Regions from separate parts of the Clostridium sp. BJN0013 genome, predicted to be linked through region 3. Evidence: riboswitches for the same ligand, from Rfam matches in the RefSeq annotation. Region 3 holds a riboswitch; each other region holds the start of a gene.
The links. A riboswitch is a leader RNA that binds a small molecule or an ion and turns the genes downstream of it on or off. The one in region 3 is predicted to bind S-adenosylmethionine.
Positions count from the first base shown of each region.

Region 1: another riboswitch for S-adenosylmethionine. It lies ahead of tnpA (IS200/IS605 family transposase); the one in region 3 lies ahead of AB3K27_RS15185 (nitrogenase component 1).
Region 2: another riboswitch for S-adenosylmethionine. It lies ahead of AB3K27_RS18910 (NifB/NifX family molybdenum-iron cluster-binding protein); the one in region 3 lies ahead of AB3K27_RS15185 (nitrogenase component 1).

Region 1 covers NZ_CP162495.1:1,741,552-1,746,041, reverse strand. Annotated here, with positions in the region: gene AB3K27_RS09160 (pyruvate formate lyase family protein) at 1-918, opposite strand, end outside; gene tnpA (IS200/IS605 family transposase) at 1,258-1,713, opposite strand; SAM riboswitch class I at 1,891-1,998, opposite strand; gene AB3K27_RS09150 (ROK family transcriptional regulator) at 2,099-3,136, opposite strand; SAM riboswitch class I at 3,255-3,359, shown strand; gene thiS (sulfur carrier protein ThiS) at 3,509-3,724, shown strand; gene AB3K27_RS09140 (ThiF family adenylyltransferase) at 3,714-4,490, shown strand, end outside.
Region 2 covers NZ_CP162495.1:3,658,310-3,662,799, forward strand. Annotated here, with positions in the region: gene AB3K27_RS18895 (nitrogenase component 1) at 1-127, opposite strand, end outside; gene AB3K27_RS18900 (nitrogenase component 1) at 140-1,474, opposite strand; gene cysK (cysteine synthase A) at 1,517-2,467, opposite strand; gene AB3K27_RS18910 (NifB/NifX family molybdenum-iron cluster-binding protein) at 2,498-2,923, opposite strand; SAM riboswitch class I at 3,393-3,501, opposite strand; gene AB3K27_RS18915 (hypothetical protein) at 3,762-4,220, opposite strand; gene AB3K27_RS18920 (prolyl-tRNA synthetase associated domain-containing protein) at 4,487-4,490, shown strand, end outside.
Region 3 covers NZ_CP162495.1:2,955,238-2,959,727, forward strand. Annotated here, with positions in the region: gene AB3K27_RS15180 (nitrogenase component 1) at 1-68, opposite strand, end outside; gene AB3K27_RS15185 (nitrogenase component 1) at 68-1,537, opposite strand; SAM riboswitch class I at 1,902-2,011, opposite strand; gene AB3K27_RS15190 (NifB/NifX family molybdenum-iron cluster-binding protein) at 2,464-2,826, opposite strand; gene AB3K27_RS15195 (hypothetical protein) at 2,844-3,080, opposite strand; gene AB3K27_RS15200 (DUF5661 family protein) at 3,320-3,424, opposite strand; gene hypE (hydrogenase expression/formation protein HypE) at 3,573-4,490, opposite strand, start outside.

The sequences.
Region 1 (4,490 bases), 1.2 Mb from region 3:
TCCCGTTTTCTGTTCGATTCTAGAAAACATCTGAGTAAACCATTGTGATTGTACAGCCTCATAAAAATTACGGGAAGGATTTTCAGGTACCCATGCACATATTTCTGCTATCTTTAATAATTCACGCTTTCTCACAGGATTTTTTTCGTCTAATGCTTTTTCTGCAGCAAGTTTAGAATATCTTCTCGCCCAAATTATAATTGCCTCACTCACGTTTATTACAGCTTCAAGAAAAGGTTTCTTTTCTGTATTATCAACAGGACTTAATGGATCAAGTTCTTTCAATTTTTCTTCCGCACTTTCCTTTATACCTTTAAATCCTATTTTTAATACTTTTTCGTAATCATGTACCCACTGTATTGAAGATCTAAAAGATGCCGTCTCATTAACTATAAATCTGGATTTCAATGTATCTTTAGGATCATAAGTTAGTTTTAATGTTTCTTCAGGAAGAGTTTTCGCTAAATCTTCATGAAAAGTTTTTCCTTTCCAATAAGGTGCAATATCTTCTATTACAACTTCAGTATCTTCTTTAGAAATATTAAAAGGCGACTGTACTCTATTAGGTAATTCCCTTATTGCAAGATCTAAAAAATCTCCGTCAAGTTCTGGATATAAAAGCCCATATCTTCCTTGATACCCTGCTCTACCAACAATAAGCTGAGCATTGTCAATATATACAGTTATATTTTCTGCAATGTGTTTCAATGCTTTTGACCATCTTAAAATAAGCGGTTGACCTTCCGTCTGTTTAAATGACTCGGTAAAATATTTTGCTCTTTCAATATCAATACGAGGTTTACTTCTTTCAAATCCTTTTAAAATCTTAAATACCCTCTTATCGGCATACTTATTAACTTTTCCCTTTGCTTCATCTTGTATTTTTTCTTCTTGAGGTGATAAAATTACATTTGGCATATTATTATCTCCTTTCCACCCAATTCATATCATATTTAAAGTATAAAATCTGTTTAACTGTTCCTAAGTCAATTTTCATTATTTACTTTACTGTATTCATATCTTTCATAATTAAAACTTATTTTCAAATTGGAAATAAGTTTATAAAATTAGAGATCAAATTTAACTTATTACAAGCATACAAACACTTACAATAAATTAAATTTGATCTCTAGTTTTCTAGTCAGTCCAAATAAATATCCACCAGCTTAGCTGGTGGTTTTTCCTAAGCCCTATAAGGGCACATTACCAGCATTATGCCTCAAGGCATCTTAAAGATCTCGCCAGCCGCAATTTATGTTACTTGCTACCCTTAAAAGGGTCCATGTATTCCTTCATACTTACTTGGTCGGCGATCATATCTTCTTTCTGTTGATTTCTTATATATTCTTCTATTGCTTTTTTATTTTTTCCAACTGTGTCTACATAGAATCCTCTGCACCAAAAGTGCCTATTTCCATATTTATATTTTAAATTTGAAAATCTCTCAAATATCATTAGACTACTTTTTCCCTTCAAGAATCCCATAAAACTTGAAACACTTGTCTTTGGTGGTATCGATAAAAGCATATGTATATGATCTTCACATGCATTCGCCTCTATTATTTCTACACCTTTCCATTCACAAAGTTTCCTTAATATTTTTCCTATCTCTTTTCTTTTTTCTCCATATATTTCTTTTCTTCTATATTTGGGTGAAAATACTACATGATATTTACATCTCCATTTAGTATGTGATAAACTATTACTGTCCATTTAGGGCAAACCTCCTTTGATTATAGATTTGGTTGACGAGACCTCTTCTATTTTATCAAAGTGAGGTTTTTTGTTCACCGCTTAAGCTATTCTGAACACACCTGCATAGCAGGTGGTTTTCATATAGACAAAAAAAAACTTCCTGTGGAGAAACCACAGGAGGTTGTATCCTCTTGTCTCTCATCTTTCAGGATATACCTGCTGGAATTAGCACCATTGAATGAAAAAAATCATTTAGGTTGCCGGGCATCACAGGGCCAGTCCCTCCACCTCTCTTGATAAGAAGTTATTTAATTCATTTTTAATTTACGTACATAATATAACTTTTAAAATGCTTTGTCAACATAAAATTTTTATTTATTACTAATTTATCTCTTTATTTTCATTATATTTTACTGTCAATACATCTTTCCAAAAGTAAAGCCGCAGCCCCTATTGAAATTGCATCCTCTTTAAAATATCCATCTCTTTTGAAAATAACCTTTTCAGGAACATATCTTACACATGTTTCATAAAACAGATCCGAATTAATTAAAGGTCCACTTAATATAACACAATTCAAATCCAATAAATCACTATAAAATTCTATACTTTTCCCCAATTTAGAGGCAACATCAAAAATTATCTTTTCAGACAGTTCATTGTTTTTTTGAACTGAAAGGCATACCTTATCAAAATCAACATCTTGATTTGTATTGATAACCATATGCTCAAAAGCATATTCATTATCATCTGCTGTTTTTATAATTCTATCTTGTAAAATTGTCCCTTCTCTTATTCTCAATCCACAATTAAAATAAGCTAGATTTTTAAATTGTTTTCCACTGCCATATAAATACTCTGCAATAACAGCTGAATTTGCACCATTTTCACTAACTACATTACATTCCAATTTTTTTTCAAGTATTTCGTCTATATTCACATCATTCCAGATATCTGTTTCAATTCCAAGTCCTACTCCAATAAGATCAATAAACTCTAAATTTAACTCTACGTAAGCATCACTTATAATTCTCACAATTTTTTCTACAACTTCATTATATGAATCGGAAGAATTAACATAAAAACTCTTCTTATAAAAAATCTCCATTCTTAAATTTACTATGGAAACTTGTGCATGAGTTTTAGATATATCTATCCCTACAATATAAAATCTACATAAGTTTATATCATATAGAATAGGTTTTCTACCTCCTGTAGATTCTCCTATACATTTCTGTACTATAATACGTTTTTCTTCAAGAGGACCCATAATACGATTTAATGAAGTCAACTTCATTCCTGTTTTAAGCAGGATTTCATTCTTAGTCATGGCTCCATCTTTCTGAATTAAATTAAATATGTTTTTTTCATCCGGGTTTAAATCTTTAAATAATTTATAATTGTCCACCATAATTATCATACCTTTAAAAATCAAATACAAAAAACTTACCCCTATAATAAACTGAAACCTGGAGCTATGTCAATAGCATAACAGTGAAAAATATATTATTGACAGGATTAATTTAAGTATGTTAGTATTTAAATAATTAAATATTAAATTCTTATCAAGAGAGGTAGAGGGACTGGCCCTGTGATACCCGGCAACCTGATTGTTTTCATTGGTGCTAATTCCAGCAGGCATGTATTTGCTTGACAGATGAGAAACTTGAATGAAAGACTTTCTTGTAACTCATAGCAAGAAGGTTTTTATTTTAGTTATAAATTTATGTTTTCTTTTTACCAAAACGGTTAAAACATTAAATGGTGTAAATTTTCTTATGCTATTTAATATCAAAATAACAAGGAGGACGTCATGAACATAAAAATAAATGGAGATCCTAAAGAAATAAATAATGGATTAACAGTAACAGAACTTTTAAAAATTGGAAATGTGGAAATGCCAGATATGGTTTCTGTGCAATTAAATGATGAATTTGTAGACAGAGCTAACTTTTCAACTACTGTACTAAAAGAAAATGACAAAATAGATTTCTTATATTTTATGGGTGGTGGAACTTTTGGATTATAGTGAAGAACAAATAGAAAGATATTCAAGGCATATAATACTATCAGAAGTTGGAGTAGAAGGACAGGAAAAACTTCTTAATTCCAAAATACTCATAATTGGAACTGGAGGCCTTGGAGCACCTGCGGCTATGTATCTTGCAGCTGCAGGAATAGGAACCCTTGGTCTTGTAGATGGAGACAATGTGGACCTTTCCAATCTTCAAAGACAGATAATACATGAAACTGAAGATGTAGGAAAACCTAAAGTTCAGTCTGGAAAGGAAACTGTAAACCGTTTAAATCCTGATGTAAATGTAATTACCTATAATGAATTGGTAGATTCTCGTAATATTTTAGACATTATAAAAGATCAAAACTACGATTTTATTATAGATGGTACCGACAATTTTCCAGCTAAATTTTTAATAAACGATGCTTGTGTACTTTCTGAGAAACCTTTTTCCCATGCGGGAATAATAAGATTTAATGGTCAACTCACCACTTATATACCTAATAACGGTACACCTTGTTATAGATGTATCTTTCAATCACCGCCCCCTGATGGAGTAGTGCCTACCTGCAGAGAAGCAGGAGTACTTGGTGTTATGGGAGGGGTAATAGGTACTCTTCAGGCAACAGAAGCAATTAAATATTTACTTAATCTTGAAAATAATTTAGCTGGATATCTTTTAACTTACAATGCACTTACTATGGAATTTAGGAAAATAAAATTAGGTAAAAATGAAAACTGTGGAGTATGCGGACAACATCCTACCATAAAAAATCTT
Region 2 (4,490 bases), 700 kb from region 3:
GATTTGCATTATTTAAACATGCTTTATTCAAGCAATCTTTTAAATTGGCACATGTTCCTCCAAAAGCAATACCAGCTTTCAATCTTTCTTCACGTGCTGGTGCAGTTGTACTTAATTCCATTTTCATATATTACCCTCCTTATCTACCTGTAATCAATGAGCTCAGTATGTCTTCAGTAAGAGTTAATCCTCCATTAAATCCAACATAGGATCTATTAAGAACAATTCTGTTTGTAATGGGAAATGAAACTGTAACTAAAGGTACATTTATACTGGCTGCCAATTCCTTTTCAAATATACTTCCTATAACCACAAGAGGTACCATAGCCTCGTAATACCTTTGATTTTTGTTAGGCTCCCATACTTCTCGTAAATATCTTTTAATAGAACTTGTATCAGTATCAAATTTAACTGTTGTCTTCAATCCCGATTCAAATCCTTTAAATTGTTCTTCTACTTTATCTTTTTCATTTAATATATCAGTAATCACAGCAAGCTCTGGCAGCCATCCCAATTCATCCGATACAAAACGTGATAAAGAAGGTGCATAATTGGAATCTCCAACTACAAGAGCATATCTTTGCAAATCTGCATCAGTATAAATATCTAAAAATCTTTCAAAATAATCGTAATAAATATTTCTTTCCTTCTCCAGTGCTTTGTCTATTGTGCTTTCTGGTATATCAAAATACCTTCCTACTTTTCTTATGAATTTTTCTGTTTGAATATATCCAATAGGAACTTGAGCTGTTATATATGGTATATTATGAGCTTCTTTATACTCTTCTGCTGTTTCCTTTCCAAATACTTTTGAAAGTACAATATTTAAGCTTGCATTAGCTGAATTTTTAATATCTTCAATATCTTCACCTTCCCCAAATAATGTATTAGCTTTTATACCTATAAGACCAAGAATACGTTTCATTTCTTTCAAATTACCTTTCCAAAATATATCTTGTCCAGGCACAATACCCAATATATTTACTTGTTTTTCAGTTTTTTTCTCCTTTGGTTCAACATATTGTTTCACCAAGCCCTGTAAAAGAAAATCATAACCATAATAGGAATTTCCTTTAAAGCTAGGTGTTGGAACTGCTATAACTGGTTTTTCAGTACCAGTAAAATCTTTAACAACTGCTTCTATATCATCACCAATCATTTCTACCATACATCCTGTTACAACAACATATATATCTCCATCCATTATCTCTAATGTACTTTTTATTTGTTCCTTCAATCTTTTTTCTCCACCAAAAACAATATCCCTTTCCGTCACATTTGTGCTAGGCAGGGATGTTGCTCCACAATAACCTCCTCCTAGATAAGCTGAACCAGAATTAGTTGCATTGTGTAAATTATAGCCACAACCTGAAGCTGCATGTATAATGGGTATTGCTCTAGAAATAGCTCTTAATGTAGACAGTGCACCTCCTAGTGCACATGAGTATCGTGGTCTGTCAACAAACTTGCTCATCTTTCCTCCAATCTGCCATCCGGCTGACTAATATTTTATAATTTAAAATTGTATTTTATCTATTCTATCAAAGAGATCTGTAGACAGATATCTCTCTCCTGTATCAGGCAATAGAACTACCACATTTTTTCCTTTAAATTCTAGACGTTTTGCAATTTGTGTGGCAGCAAAAGCTGCTGCACCTGACGAAAAACCTACTAATAACCCTTCTGTCCTAGCCAAATCTTGTGCAGTTTCAATTGCTTCTTCATTTCTAACCTTGTATATTTCATCAATATTTTCAAATTTAACTAATTCTGGCACAAAATTTGCCCCTATCCCTTGCAGTTTGTGGGGACCAGGTACTCCTCCAGATAAAACTGGCGAATCATATGGCTCTACTGCAATTATCTTTATATTAGGATTTTTTTCTTTTAATCCTTCACTAACCCCTGTAATTGTCCCTCCTGTCCCAATTCCAGCAACAAAAGCTGCAATCTCTCCCTCTAAATCATTCCAAATTTCAACTGCTGTTGTTTCTTTGTGTATTTTAGGATTCACTTCATTAAAAAATTGCTGAGGTTGAAATGAATTTTCAATTTGAAAAGAAAGTTCTTCTGCCCTTCTTATTGCGCCCTTCATTCCATCTTTTGCGGGTGTTAGTATTAGTTCAACATTTAATGCTTTCAATAGCTTTTTACGTTCATCACTCATACTTTCAGGCATGGTTATGATAATATGATATCCTTTTGCAGCAGCTACAAACGCTAGGCCAATTCCTGTATTACCACTTGTAGGTTCAATAATTACAGTATCTTTATTTATTAATCCCTTTTCTTCAGCATCTTCTATCATAGCTAGAGCAATACGATCTTTAACTGAACTTAGAGGATTAAAATATTCTAGTTTTGCAATTAAATTACCCCTTATTTTTTTTTCTCTGTTATAATCAGTCAACTGTAACAATGGTGTATTTCCCACCAATTCAGTTAACTTTGTAGAAACTCTGTCCATGTAATCACTCCCTATTTAATACCTTCTTTCTTAAAAAGAATTCATTTTCTGCCTTTTTACACCTTTTAATGATTTATGTTCATCACTTCTCTTGTAATATCTTATTATTGTTTTTAAGGTCTCATCAAGTTTCATATTAATACCAAATACAGAAATGTTATTTTTCCCTAATTGCTTTTCTGAACCAGGTCCGCATCTACTACATAATAAACATCTGCAATCAGAAATAGTTTCTATTTTTCTTTGAATCTTGGGATTAATGTTACCACAAGAATGTTTAGATAAATATGAACTACAATTTCCATTACTCTTTTGATTCTTCTCAACTAATCTTTCTCCTAAATTCTCATAGGTTTCATCATCATTTACTTTTATTATAAAAAAAGAATTTGAAGCTCCGAAATGTTTATCAATGTTGACTCCATCTGTTGAAGCAACTGCAATATTATATCCCATTAATACCATCTCCTTATCTAAAATACTTATCATATCTAAATTTTTAAAGTATCTCGTCTGAAACTTAACATATCTTCTTTCCTGCTCTAATGTATTTAACACTCTTAAATTAAATATGTTAAAGATTAACTATATAATACATATAGAAACTCTAAAAATAGAAAAGGCTATATTTTTCAGTAAGAAAAACATAGCCTCCAGTTTCCTAGTCAACCATTTTTTAATATTTTATCCGATCGCTACCATTGCTAACACGCCCATCTTCTATCAAAGTAGGGGATAAGCACTGCTACGCGCCTGGATAAGTTCTTCTAAGGTTCAGATGGAGAGAGTCATCCTTATAAGCAAACTCCATCTGAACCTTAGAATCACTTGATTATATTTAGAGTTCTCAAAATAAAAAAGGCCTTATTCTTCAATAAGAAAAATAGCCTCTATTAACAAAAATAATTCAATAAAATTTCTACTTTTCTTATCTCTCAGAGTATTAAATATACTCTGTAGGAATTAACACCGATACATAAAATGTCGGTTGTCGGGTTTCACAGGACCTATCCCTCCACCACTCTTGATAAGAGTAACTGTATTAACTTAAATTAATTTTTTAAATATTTATAACAATCATTATGTAATTAATATTATATTAATTATGCTTTACTATGTCAATACTAAATTTGTAAAAACTCACAGTATTTGTTCAAATAAAAGCCCCGATTTAAATCAGGGCCTTTTATCTAAAAGTTTATCACAAGTATAAAACATACTTTATATTCTCATTAAGTTTAAATTGCTTTCTATATATTATATACGACGTCTTCATAAATAGTTACAGATTTTATTATTTTAAAAAAAACAAGTTTTTATAATTCTTTATAAGCCCTTCTGGTTTTTTTTCTCCAAAAAACTTATACCTTAAATAATCATCAACATATATGTTAAATGGAACTAATAAAAACCATATTATAGCATAGAAAATACATATCTGTCCCAAAATATTTCCCCAAATATTAGAATAATCCCATATTTCAAGCTGAAGCCATATATTTAAAATAATCCCTGCTGCAAATTCCAACACTAAAATTATAAGGGTGCCTATCAAACACTGTTTCCACATCTTACGATTAGAAAAAGCATTGCTTTCATTTAATTTTCCAATAAAGAAAGCCGCTATACCTCCCACTATCAGCATAGATATATGTGTCCATCCACGCCATAAGCCTTCTAAAATCATATAAATGCTACCCATTATAAATATTAAGATTAAATCCTTTTTTAAATTTTTATACTTATATGTCATAATATATCCTCCAAATTATTTTGACCTAAAATTTATTCTTTAAATCATATTTATAATTTATCAATATTATCAAGTATGTGATAAATACTCCTTTATTATGAATAATTTATACACCAAAACAATTTTTTATGTTGTGAATGCATTTATCCGAACACGGAAATCAGCTAATACTTCCATCTTTTTGAAAAAGATTTATCTTGATTTCCATAAACAATTGTTTTAAAATTTAATAAATCATGATAATTACCATAGAGGTGTTACAATCAATGT
Region 3 (4,490 bases):
ATAGCAAGTACGGATTCATATCCTCCAAGTGCACAGACATGTCTTAATTCTTCAACCACTCCACTCATTATTTCACCTCATTTTCAAGAAATTTAAATGTATCCTGCTTAAACCACCAGGAAGTATATGGAAGCCTTATCCTTTTGGATAAGCTCTCTGCTAAGCTGTTATTTTCCAAGGTATCTATTATGCTGTGACCAAAATCTATAATTCCCCTATATCCAAAGGCACTGTATTCATCTGATATCATTATAGATGGGATTCCCATCTTAGTTGGCCATATTGTAGTACCTGGGTGCCTGGCTATATAAAGATCCGGTTTCAATTTGTTCAACAAATTTAATATTTCGAAATTTTGAACATCACATATGCTTATTGGGATATCTTCATCTCTCTTGGATAGTGCAATGGATGATTCCGGTATGCCTCCATGATCGTAATGCTGATCGAAATGCCAGGAAATTCCCCATATTACCTCAATACCTAATTCACCTAATACTCTTATATAATTGTGAGAAAAACTTGGTCCCATCCCTACTATTGCTCTTTTTCCTTTCAACTTTTCTCTGATTTTTTCAAGTTCTGGTGCTATTATCTTCTTTTCATTATCTATATAATCTTTTACTTCTTTCTCTTTGCCTACAGCTTTTCCAAGTCCTCTGAGCCAATTATCCATACCTGCAATACCGTGGGGCTGAATAGACTTTACATAAGGAACACCATATTGCTGTTCTAATCCATTTCCCAAATATCCCCCTAAAGTACCACATATGCTAATAGTAGCTGCAGCCTCCGACATTCTAGATATCTGCTCTATAGTAGCAAAAGGTACTACAAATTGAGGAATAAGCCCAAGTTTTGATAGTATTTCAGTTATATAATCTCTAGCACTTCCATTAAAATTTATCATATTTACAAGTTTTGGACGTTTCTTTCTAGGTGGTTTCACTATACGTGTCAATATGGCATGAAACGCTGCATCAAAACCTGAAGCCCATATTCTTGATCTAAATCCTTCGCAGAAAACAGGTACCACAGGAATCTTTATTTCTTTTTCCATTTCATCTGTAATACTCTTAATATCGTCTCCAATAATTGCCGAAGCACAAGAAGTAGTAACAAATATAGCCTTAGGTTTAAACCTCTTATATGCTTCTTTTATACCTTCCTTTAACTTATCTCTACCGCCAAATACAGTAGAATCCTCTGTCATATTAGTGTTTATCACATTTACATCTTTCTTTTCCCAATTTCTTATATTCTGTCCCCATTTGAAAGTAGTATTTTCCCCAATTACATCTGCAGAGCATCCAATGGCACCATGATTTACAATGGCAGCATCCAATACACGTGACAAATACCCCTGGGCACATCCAGAACTACAGTTACTAGCCTGACTAAAGCACCTTTCCTCATTTTTAAGACATCCACATTGCACTTTTTTAACAAGATCCTTAACTGTTCCACTATAACCAGTAATAGAATTAAGTCTGTTTTCCCTAGTTGCCGATTCTATTACCTTAATATTAATAGACATGAAAACATCTCCTTTATAAAAATTAATTTTTACACCATTATGGAAATATATACCGAAAGATACTAAATATTCAATAATATTTAGTATCCAGTATCTCTGGTAAACCCAGCCGAATTTTCTACTGCCCTAACTATTGTAGATAATATCTTTCTGTACTAAGTGTTTATTTCTTAATTCCTTAATATAGTTATAGTAAATAATAAAAAACCAGAGGCTATTAAATAAAATTAAAATTTTATTTAAAGCCTCTGGTTTTCCAGTCAACTAAAAGTTAAGTCATATGATAAGATTTTAAAAAATAAAGTCTCCCTCAAATAATGAGGAAGACTACTGCTCTAAAATATAATTTTTAGCACGTTACCTTTCCTCATCTTTCAGAATTAAACCTGCAGGATTTAGCACCTTGCATGTAAACAAAACATACTGGTTGCTGAAACTTCATCGGGCCAGCCCCTCAGTTTCTCTTGATAAGAAAATAAATTATTGATATATAATAATTTGATTATATACCACAATAAAATCTCTGTCAACTTATTTTTACATAATTTTAAAAAATTTCTTAGTTATATATCTTTTATATTATTGATATAAATTTAGTAAAATATTAAAATACTTAGAATATGAGAATTATATATAAAGCAGGATATTCAAGTCCAGTAATTGGAACTGAAGCTATGTCTTTTAGCTCCATATATTTTTTTATCAACACCATCTTCTATCTCTAATTGTTGTAATGTAACAGGTAATTTTAATTTATTTAATACCTCAATAAGTCCTAATATTTCTCCTTTGGCCTTTCCAGCAAAAATAGAAAAACCAAAAACTTTAAATATAAATTTTATTTAAAGCCTCTGGTTTCCCAGTCAACTAAAGTTGAATAATGTCAATAAAAAATCCCCTTTCAAAAGAAATTGTATATATAATTTCTAATTACATGGTTTATTAATTTTATCTATTCTGGAATAATATTTAATTAACTTTTTTAAAGCCTCATCTATAGATTGGGTTATATCAAAAGCTTCAATTCCATTTCTATTCAAAAATATAGCAGCTTCTCTACCTATTTGGCTAACCAGAACTATCCTACACCCTGAAAGATGTTTAACAATAGACAAAATTTTATCATAGTGACTTTCTTTTCCACAGCTAAGGATGTCATCTATTTTTCTCAACTCTACAAATTCATAATCCCCGTTTTCCACTTTATATATATAAAATTGGCTTGCTTTTCTAAAATGTTCATTTACAAATTTGCCATCACTACTTGCAACTGCAACTTTATAATTCATATATACCCTCCTATAAATCAATTAAATCTTGTAAGAACTACAGAATATATATCTTCTAAGAGTTTAAGTCCACCTGAATATCCTACATAAGGACCATTTATTATAAGACTTTCAAATACAGGCCATGAAATAGTAATATAATGCGCATTTATTTCCTCTGGTATTTTATCTATATTCTCAATTCCTCTTCCATATCCGAATATAGTATTGGCAATTAATCCAAGTTCTGAAACAAGTTTTTCTAATTGTCTCAAATTACCCAACCAAAGAAGTATGAGATATCTCTCAAATACCAGATAAAAGCCTTTATAATAAAAAGCCCTGGAATCTACCAGGGCTCAGACTGTAGACAAATGGCACATTTTGAAAAATAAAAATATGCCATTTGTCTACAGTCTGAGCTGGATAAAAGAATTATTCAGCTTCTACTCCATTGATGGGATATTCTGGTTACGTTTTAATTATCCCTAATGCACAATTTTAGTTTAACTCATTATTTCTTCCAATATGCTTTTGCTTCTTCCTCAAGTAATTTTAATCTTGTATAGTAATCAGGAAACTCACTGAGGTGGGTCAGTGCAATTTTTCCAGTGGTAATAGGTTCATCTGCAGTAACTAATGGGCATGTACATAAAAATACATAAGTTTATACACGTATTCTGATTTCTATTTTTTTCATGATTTTGACTGTTTTAGATTGGTTTCAATAATATAAGCTCTTTTTACTTAGTAATTTTTATACTATTTTAACATATTCTTGGCAACATCTCTCCATCTAAAATATTTAGAATCCTCATGCCTCCAAAGGAATTTTCCATGTATACCATATGTTCTAAATCATCAGTAAAGCTCCCTATGATACTTGCATTACCACACTGCTCTAAATTATGAAGCTTATTTAATATTTCCTCGGCCATTTCACTCTTAACTACAAACACAACTCCTCCTTCACAAGCCATATATAGTGGATCCAATCCTAATATTTGATTTACGGCAGATACCTCTCTTTCAATGGGTATACTTTCTTCCAGGAGCTTTACACTTAAGCCTACTCTGTCTGAAATTTCATTTAATATTGTAACAAGCCCTCCCCTTGTAGGGTCTTTCATTATTTTTATAAAAGGATAGTATTCTTTAAGTGTGCTTATAATTCTATAAACTGGAGCACAATCACTTTTAATATTGCTTTTTATATCTATATTATACCTTTCAAGGGCTATAGTAGTACCATGTTCTCCTATATTCCCACTTACAATTATCTTATCTCCAGGTTCAACATTCTTTATTTTATAATTGTTTTCAATAATACCTACTCCGGAAGTATTTATAAACAATCCATCTATGCAGCCTTTTTCAACAACTTTAGTATCCCCGGTTACAATTTTAATCTTTGAAACTTCACACTGCAGAGCCATTTCTTTAACTATTAAATCAAGAGTTTCAATTGGAAAACCTTCTTCTATTATAAATCCTGCACTTAAATATAAGGGCTTTGCCCCTGACACGGCTAAATCATTTACAGTACCACAAACTGCAAGCTTCCCAATATTCCCTCCAGAAAAAAATAGAGGTTTTACAACAAAAGAATCTGTAGTAAATGCCATTTTGCCTTGACTTACGGGAAATATAGCTGAATCCGCCCCCAAATCTAAAATAGTGTTGTT